Regions from separate parts of the Bradyrhizobium sp. SMVTL-02 genome, predicted to be linked through region 1. Evidence: riboswitches for the same ligand, from Rfam matches in the RefSeq annotation. Region 1 holds a riboswitch; the other holds the start of a gene.

Evidence for each region. Region 1 has a riboswitch for glycine ahead of ACNJYB_RS24690 (D-amino acid dehydrogenase). Riboswitches for the same ligand answer to the same signal wherever they lie in the genome.
Region 2: it holds a riboswitch for glycine, as region 1 does, so the genes downstream of both, gcvT (glycine cleavage system aminomethyltransferase GcvT) here and ACNJYB_RS24690 (D-amino acid dehydrogenase) in region 1, are expected to answer to the same signal.

The regions. Positions count from the first base shown of each region.
Region 1 covers NZ_CP182469.1:5,184,920-5,189,333, forward strand. Annotated here, with positions in the region: gene ACNJYB_RS24680 (ABC transporter substrate-binding protein) at 1-819, opposite strand, end outside; gene ACNJYB_RS24685 (M20/M25/M40 family metallo-hydrolase) at 1,087-2,217, shown strand; glycine riboswitch at 2,313-2,417, shown strand; glycine riboswitch at 2,419-2,528, shown strand; gene ACNJYB_RS24690 (D-amino acid dehydrogenase) at 2,594-3,895, shown strand; gene ACNJYB_RS24695 (ABC transporter permease) at 4,078-4,414, shown strand, end outside.
Region 2 covers NZ_CP182469.1:5,322,670-5,327,083, forward strand. Annotated here, with positions in the region: gene alaS (alanine--tRNA ligase) at 1-1,290, opposite strand, end outside; glycine riboswitch at 1,510-1,600, shown strand; gene gcvT (glycine cleavage system aminomethyltransferase GcvT) at 1,746-2,891, shown strand; gene gcvH (glycine cleavage system protein GcvH) at 3,005-3,373, shown strand; gene gcvP (aminomethyl-transferring glycine dehydrogenase) at 3,391-4,414, shown strand, end outside.

The DNA.
Region 1 (4,414 bases):
TTCCAGCACCGGCAGCATGTCGTAGGGAAGATTTTCCATGAAGTCGATGTCGCCCGACTGCAGCGCGTTCACCGCGGTCTGCGAGTCCGGCATCGTGATCCACTCGACGCGGTCGACCTTCACCACCTTGCCGCCGGAAGTCCAGCTCGCCGGCTCCTTGCGCGGCACGTAATCGGTGTTCTTGACATAGACCGCCTTCACGCCGGGCTGGAATTCGCCCTGCACGAACTTGAAGGGGCCCGAGCCGATCTGCTCGGGGATCTGCTTGTCCGGCGGTGTCTCGGCAAGACGCTTCGGCATCATGAAGGCGACGCGCGAGGACGGCTTGCCGATGGAGTCGAGGACGAGGCCGTAGGGCTCCTTCAGCTTCAGCGTGATGGTCTTGGCATCGGTCGCCTCGAGGCTCGCGGTGAAGTCCCAGAGCTTCTGGCCCATGCCGTCGACCGCCGCCCAGCGCTTGAGCGAGGCGACGCAGTCTTCCGCCGTCACGGGCGCGCCATCGTGCCACTTCAGGCCGTCGCGCAGCGTGAAGGTGTAGGTAAGCTTGTCGTCGGAGATCTTCCAGTCCGCCATCTGCGGCTGGATCTTGAAATTCGAATCGGTGGCCACCAGCGTGTCGTAGACCATGTAGCCGTGGTCACGCGTGATGTAGGCCGTGGTGAAGATCGGGTCGATGATGCGAAGGTCGGAATGCATCACCGCGGTGAGGGTCTTGCCGGCCGCAAGCACCGGCGAGGCCAGTGCGGTTGAAAGCGCGACGACCGACAGCGCAAGTTTGGAGGTGAACGCGCGAGGCCCCCGGCGCATGAAGTTGGACATAAAAGTTTCTCCTGACGTGAAACTGGTCAAAGGCAGGTTATTGGTTGAGCATCCGGTTCGTTCCTTGGGCGAACTAACCTCATGCAATGCCTTTATCTTTTCGAGACTTGCAGACAGTGTTGAGCGCGTCAATCCGGTTTCGTCGCAAGCCCTCGCGGCGCGCGCACGGGCTCCACAAACATCGGTTTGGCTCTACAACGCTCTCCACTTGTCCTGCCGCGCCGATGCAATGCGCGTTCCATCTTTCGCAGCTTGAGAGACATTGAAATGAATCCAGCCAATCTTCCCTTCGATTCCGAGGCCATGCTCGCGGGCCTGCGCACCTGGGTGGAATGCGAGAGCCCGACCTGGGACGCGAACGCGGTGAACCGCATGCTCGATATCGCAGCGCGGGACATGGCGATCATGGGTGCGACGATCGAGCGCATCGCCGGTCGTCAGGGTTTTGGCGGCGTGATCCGCGCGCGCTTTCCGCATCCGAAACAGGGCGAGCCGGGGATCCTGATCGCCGGTCACATGGATACCGTCCACCCCGTCGGCACCATCGAGAAGCTGAAATGGCGGCGCGAGGGCGGCAGGTGCTACGGCCCCGGCATCTACGACATGAAAGGCGGCAATTATCTCTCGCTGGAAGCGATCCGGCAGCTGGCGCGCGCATCGTTCACGACGCCGCTGCCGATCACCGTGCTGTTCACGCCGGATGAAGAAGTCGGCACCCCTTCGACCCGCGACATCATCGAAGCGGAAGCCGCGCGCAACAAATACGTGCTGGTGCCCGAGCCCGGCCGCGCCGACAACGGCGTCACCACCGGACGTTACGCCATTGCACGTTTCAATCTGGAGGCGACGGGACGGCCGAGCCACGCCGGCGCGACGCTGTCGGCGGGACGTTCGGCGATCCGCGAAATGGCGCGGCAGATTCTCGCAATCGACGCGATGACGACGGAGGACTGCACCTTCTCGGTCGGCGTCGTGCATGGCGGACAATGGGTCAATTGCGTTGCCACGACCGCGACCGGCGAGGCGCTGCCGATGGCCAAGCGCCAGGCCGATCTCGACCGCGGCGTCGAGCGGATGCTGGCACTCTCGGGCACCAACAACGACGTCACCTTCAAGGTCACGCGCGGCGTGACGCGGCCGGTGTGGGAGCCGGATGCTGGCACCATGGCGCTGTATGATAAGGCGCGCGGCATCGCCAAATCCCTCGGCGCGGAATTACCCCATGCGAGTTCCGGCGGCGGCTCCGACGGCAATTTCACCGGTGCGATGGGCATTCCGACTCTCGACGGCCTCGGTGTGCGCGGCGGCAACGGCCACACGCTGGAGGAGTTCATCGAGGTTGATAGCCTCGTCGAACGCGGGCGCCTGATGGCGGGATTGCTCGCGACGCTGGAGTAAGTTGAATCAACTTCGCACTGCACAATGCATTGGCAGGTGCGGTCTAAATTTAGCCTTGTCTAAAAATGAGGCGTATCGTACTGCTCGATGGTCCGCGCGACGATGCGGGAGAGATCGCGGCGAAGGTTTTCGGCTTTCGTTGCGGCGCCGACGGAGCAACCGCCCCGGAAACTCTCAGGCAAAAGGACTGTGTCGTCAGGACAATCTGGAGAGAGGCGACGCGATTTCAGGCAATCGTGACGTCCACCGAAGGGGATCGTCCGTTGCGTGATCCGCAGCGGATCAAGCTCTCAGGTACCCGTGACAGATGGGGCGCCGCCAACGGCCTTTGGCCGGCGGTCAGCCTATCCTAACTCACGGGAGCCCCGAACCTGCCATGACCCATATCGCCATCATCGGCGCCGGCATCACCGGCGTGACGACCGCCTATGCCCTGCTCGAACGCGGCTACAGAGTAACGGTCCTCGACAAGCACCGTTACGCCGCGATGGAGACATCGTTCGCCAATGGCGGACAACTCTCGGCCAGCAATGCCGAAGTGTGGAACAGCACCGCGACGATCCTGAAGGGCCTGCGCTGGATGTTCCGGCGCGATGCGCCGCTGCTGATGAACCCGCGGCCGAACTGGCACAAATATTCGTGGATGAGCGAGTTCGTCGCCAACATCGGCAACTACCGCGCCAACACGATCGAGACCACCCGGCTCGCGATCGAAGCCCGCAAGCATTTGTTCGAGATCGCGGATCGCGAAGGCATCGACTTCGATCTCGAGCTCCGCGGCATCCTCCACATCTATCACGACAAGACCGGTTTCGAGTCCGGCCTGCGCGTCAACGCGCTGCTGCAGGAAGGTGGCCTCGATCGCCGTCCGGTCACGTCGGAGGAGATCCGCGCGATCGAGCCGACGCTGCGCAAAGCGTACTATGGCGGCTTCTACACGCCGTCGGATGCGACCGGCGATATCCACAAGTTCACCCGCGGACTTGCGGACGCCTGCAAGCGGCGCGGCGCGACCTTCATCCACGAAGCCCATATCGATTCAATCGCGCGCGCCGGCAGCGGCTTCGTGCTCGGCTGGGCCGATCTTGCTGCAAGCGATGCCCTCGCCTCCGCGCGCGGCATGCTGAAGGCGGACGGGGTCGTGGTCTGCGCCGGCGTCGCCAGCCGCCACTTCGCCGCCCTCCTCGACGATCGCATCAACGTCTATCCCGTGAAGGGCTACTCGATCACCGTGCAGCTCGACACTGCCGAGAGCCGCAACGCGACGCCGACCGTGAGCCTGCTCGACGAAGCCGCCAAGATCGTCACCAGCCGGCTCGGCGCAGATCGTTTTCGGGTGGCCGGCACGGCCGAGTTCAACGACTTCAATCGCGATATCCGAGCGGACCGCGTGCAGCCGCTGGTCGACTGGGTCCGCAGCAACTTTCCCGCCATCGAAACGTCGCGCGTCGTGCCCTGGGCCGGGCTGCGCCCGATGATGCCGAACATGATGCCGGTGGTGCGCGCAGGGAGGATACCGGGCGTGTTCTTCAATACCGGCCACGGCCATCTCGGCTGGACCCTGTCGGCCGCGACCGCGCAGATGATTGCCGGGACCATCGACAGCTGGCGTGGGCTCAATGCGCCGCCGACCGTGCCGTCACTTGGGGTTGAGCGCGAGCTGCGTCATGCATCCTGACTGGTTCCAATCGGGCGCTGGGCGGCCTCTTGCGACCGCCTTGCCCTTGGCACACAATTTGCCCCGAAAGACCGGCATCTCCGGCCGGCTTTCCCAGCCCGAGTGACAGGCGCGCATGATAGACACGTTCGAATCCACGGGCGGCCCAGGGCCCCGCAAGTTCCGCAGCCGGAGATAGGTGCATGCTAGGTTATCTCATTCGCCGCGTTCTGGCTGCGGTGCCCGTGATGGGCGTCGTCGCGCTGTTCGTGTTCCTGCTGTTGCGGCTGACGCCGGGCGATCCCGCCGCGATCCTCGCCGGCGACAATGCCACGCCCGAACGGCTCGAGCGGATCCGCGAATCGCTCGGCCTCAACGAGCCCCTGATCGTGCAGTTCATCACCTGGGTGAACAAGCTGCTGCACGGCGACCTCGGAACGTCGCTGATCTCCAACCTGCCGGTGATGAAGATGATCGGCCAGCGCGTCGAGCCGTCGATCTCGATCGCGCTGTGCACCATCATCCTCGCCGTCGTCGTCG
Region 2 (4,414 bases), 140 kb from region 1:
GCGCGCCTTGGCCTTCTGGCGCTCCATCGCGTCGGTGAAGGCGGACTGGTCGACGCCGATGCCGCGCGACTTCAGCGCGTCCTGCGTCAGGTCGAGCGGGAAGCCGTAGGTGTCGTACAGCGTGAAGGCGACGTCGCCGTCGAACATGTCGCCCTTTTTCAGGGACGCACTCTTCTCGTCCAGGATGGCCAAGCCGCGCGAAAGAGTCTTGCGGAAGCGGGTCTCTTCCAGCCGCAGCGTTTCCTCGATCAGCTTCTCGGCGCGCATCAGGTCGGGATAGGCCTGGCCCATCTCGCGCACCAGCGCCGGGACGAGGCGATGCATCAGGGGCTCCTTGGCCCCGAGCAGCTGCGCATGGCGCATCGCGCGGCGCATGATCCGGCGCAGCACATAGCCGCGGCCCTCGTTCGAGGGCAGCACGCCGTCGGTGACGAGGAACGCGGAGGAGCGCAAGTGGTCGGCGATGACGCGGAACGAGGCAACCGTCTGCTCCTGCGGGCCGCTGCCGAGCGCGGACGAGGTCGCGTCGATCAGGTGGCGGAACAGGTCGGTCTCGAACACGCTCTCGACGCCCTGGAGCACGCAGGCCATGCGCTCCAGGCCCATGCCGGTGTCGATCGAGGGACGCGGCAGATCCACGCGCTCCTCCTTCGTCACCTGCTCGTATTGCATGAACACGAGATTCCAGAATTCGAGGAAGCGATCGCCGTCCTCTTCCGGCGAGCCCGGAGGGCCGCCCCAGATATGCTCGCCGCGATCGATGAAGATCTCCGAGCACGGGCCGCACGGCCCGGTGTCGCCCATCGCCCAGAAATTGTCCGAGGTCGGGATGCGGATGATGCGGTCGTCGGAGAAGCCGGCGATCCTCTTCCACAGGCCCGCCGCCTCGTCGTCGGTGTGATAGACCGTGACGAGCAGCTTGTCCTTCTTCAGCCCGAACTCCCTGGTGATCAGCTTCCAGGCGAGCTCGATCGCGCGCTCCTTGAAGTAGTCGCCGAACGAGAAGTTGCCGAGCATCTCGAAAAAGGTGAGATGGCGCGCGGTGTAGCCGACATTGTCGAGGTCGTTGTGCTTGCCGCCGGCGCGCACGCATTTCTGCGACGTGGTGGCGCGCTGGTAGGGCCGCTTCTCGACGCCGGTAAAAACGTTCTTGAACTGCACCATGCCGGCATTGGTGAACATCAACGTCGGGTCGTTGCGCGGCACCAATGGCGAGGACGGCACGATCTCGTGGCCGTTCTCGGCAAAGAAGTTCAGAAAGGTCGACCTGATCTCGTTGACGCCGCTCATGTTCATCCAATCGGGTGTGCTTGGGCCCGCTCCGCCGTCCAAACCGGAAATTAAGGCTGATATCTGCGGGCCAAAGCGCTTTTAGACAAGGCCAGCTTCGCTGTCCAGAAACTGTGCAAGGAGATCAGAGGGTTGCCGCAGGCGCTCAATCCGGTTGAAAGCCGCTGAAGTCGCGTTGACAGGCTTGGCTGCCCTGTGGTCTCTACCCATCTGTATCGTACGGCCACGTCGGGAGAGACCGGCTTTAGGCAGCCGGCGCCGAAGGAGCAACCGCCCCGGAAACTCTCAGGCAAAAGGACCGCGTGGCTTGACAGCATCTGGAAAGAGGCGCCGACGGGCATAAGACCCGGACTGCGTCCGCCGACGGGATAATACTCTCAGGCACAGCGACAGATGGGGCTTCGACTGGTTTGTCTCGGGGAATCGTCCCCGGGGAACCGCCGAGGACCCCTGTGATGCTTGCGTCAGACAAAAACTCCCTGAAACGTACCCCTCTTTACGACCTCCATGTGTCGCTGGGCGGCAAGATGGTGCCGTTCGCGGGCTATGACATGCCCGTGCAGTACCCCGCCGGCGTGCTGAAGGAGCACCTTCATACCCGGACCGCCACCGGCCTGTTCGACGTCTCCCATATGGGCCAGATCGCGCTCCGGCCGAAGTCGGGCAAGGTCGAGGACGCCGCCCGCGCGCTGGAACGGCTGGTGCCGCAGGACATCGTCGCGATTGCGCCGGGACGGCAGCGCTACGCCCAGTTCACCAACATGCATGGCGGCATCCTGGACGATCTGATGGTCGCCAATTTCGGCGATCACCTGTTCCTGGTGGTCAACGCGGCCTGCAAGGAGCAGGACGAGGCGCATCTGCGCGCGAATCTCTCGGATGACTGCATCATCGATTCGCTGGCCGACCGCGCGCTGGTGGCGCTGCAGGGCCCGAAGGCCGAAGCGGTGCTGGCGAAATTCTGTGCCGAGGCGCCGGCCATGAAATTCATGGACGCTGGCCCGCATGAGGTCGCCGGCATCAAGTGCTTCGTCTCGCGCTCCGGCTACACCGGCGAGGACGGCTTCGAGATCTCGGTTCCCGCAGGCGATGCCGAACGCCTCGCCAAAATGCTGCTGGACGATCCCGACGTGCTGCCGATCGGGCTCGGTGCCCGCGACAGCCTGCGGCTGGAAGCCGGGCTGTGCCTGTATGGCCACGACATCGACACCGCCACAACGCCGGTCGAGGCCGCGCTGGAATGGTCGGTGCAGAAGAGCCGCCGCAGCGACGGTGCCCGTGCCGGCGGTTTTCCCGGTGCCGAAAAGATCCTCGCGCAATTCGACGATGGCGCATCCCGCCGCCGCGTCGGCCTGCGTGCCGAGGGCCGCGCGCCGGTGCGCGAGGGCGCGCTGCTGTTTGCCGACGGCGCGGGCGGCGAGGCAGTCGGAAAGGTCACCTCGGGCGGTTTCGGCCCGAGCCTGAACGCGCCGGTGGCGATGGGCTACGTGCCCGTGGGCCTCGCCACGCTCGGCACAAAACTTTTCGCCGAAGTGCGCGGCCGGCGCCTGCCGCTCGCAGTCGCCGCCATGCCCTTCGTGAAAAACACCTACAAACGCTGACGCATGATCAGATTGAGCACAGCAGGCGGTCCCGCGTTCACTTCTCCCCGGAGGGGAGAGGTGAACAGAGCCCGCGGCTTTCAACCAAACCTCACCGCTTCAGGGAATCGACAATGACCACGACGCTGTACACTTCCGACCATGAATGGCTCGCCATCGACGGCGATACCGCCACGGTCGGCATCACCGACTACGCGCAGCAACAACTCGGCGACGTCGTGTTCGTCGAACTGCCCAAGGTCGGCCGCACCTTGAAGAAGGCCGAAGCCGCCGCCGTCGTGGAATCGGTGAAGGCCGCTTCCGACGTCTACGCACCGATCTCCGGCGAAGTGCTCGAAACCAACGAGGCGCTGGCCGCCGAGCCCGCGCTGGTGAACTCGGATGCGCAGGGCGCGGCCTGGTTCTTCAAGATCAAGATCGCCGACAAAAGCGAGCTCGGCGGCCTCATGGATGAAGCCGCCTACAAGGCACACACGGCTTGAGGACGATGGAGCAAGCGATGACCGCGCACCGTAAATCAAGCGGCGAGACCGCCGCCAGTTTCGTTCGCCGCCACATCGGCCCCTCGGTGCGCGATGTCACCGCAATGCTCGAATCCGTCGCCGCCAAAAGCGTGGACGCGCTGATGGCGGAGACGCTGCCGGCCTCGATCCGGCAGGGATCGCCGCTCGATCTCGGCAAGCCCCTGAGCGAGACCGAGGCGATCGCGCATATGGCCGAGCTCGCCGCGCAGAACCAGGTCTTCACCTCGCTGATCGGCCAGGGCTATTCCGGCACCATCCTGCCCGCGGTGATCCAGCGCAACATCCTGGAAAACCCGGCCTGGTACACGGCCTATACGCCCTACCAGCCCGAGATCAGCCAGGGCCGGCTGGAGGCGCTGTTCAACTTCCAGACCATGATCTGCGACCTCACCGGGCTCGACGTCGCCAACGCCTCGCTGCTGGACGAAGCAACCGCCGCGGCCGAAGCCATGGCGCTCGCCGAGCGGCACTCGCAGGTTGAGGCAAAGGCCTTCTTCGTCGACAAGGACGTGCATCCGCAGACGCTGGCGGTGATGCGCACCCGCGCCGAGCCGCTCGGCTGGAATCTGGTCGTCGGCGATCCACTCACCGATCTCGACAAGGCAGACGTGCTCGGCGCGCTGCTGCAATATCCGGGCTCTTCCGGGGCATTGCGCGATCTCCGCCCCGCGATCGCAGCGCTGAAGGCTAAGGGCGCTCTCGCGATCGTGGCCGCTGACTTGCTCGCGCTGACGCTGATCGCCTCGCCCGGCGAGCTTGGCGCCGATATCGCGATCGGATCCGCACAGCGCTTCGGCGTGCCGATGGGTTATGGTGGTCCGCACGCGGCCTATATGGCGGTGCGCGATGCGTTGAAGCGCTCGCTGCCCGGCCGCATTGTCGGCCTCTCCGTGGATTCGCGCGGCGCGCCGGCCTATCGCCTCGCGCTGCAGACCCGCGAGCAGCACATCCGCCGCGAGAAGGCGACGTCGAACATCTGCACCGCGCAGGTGCTGCTCG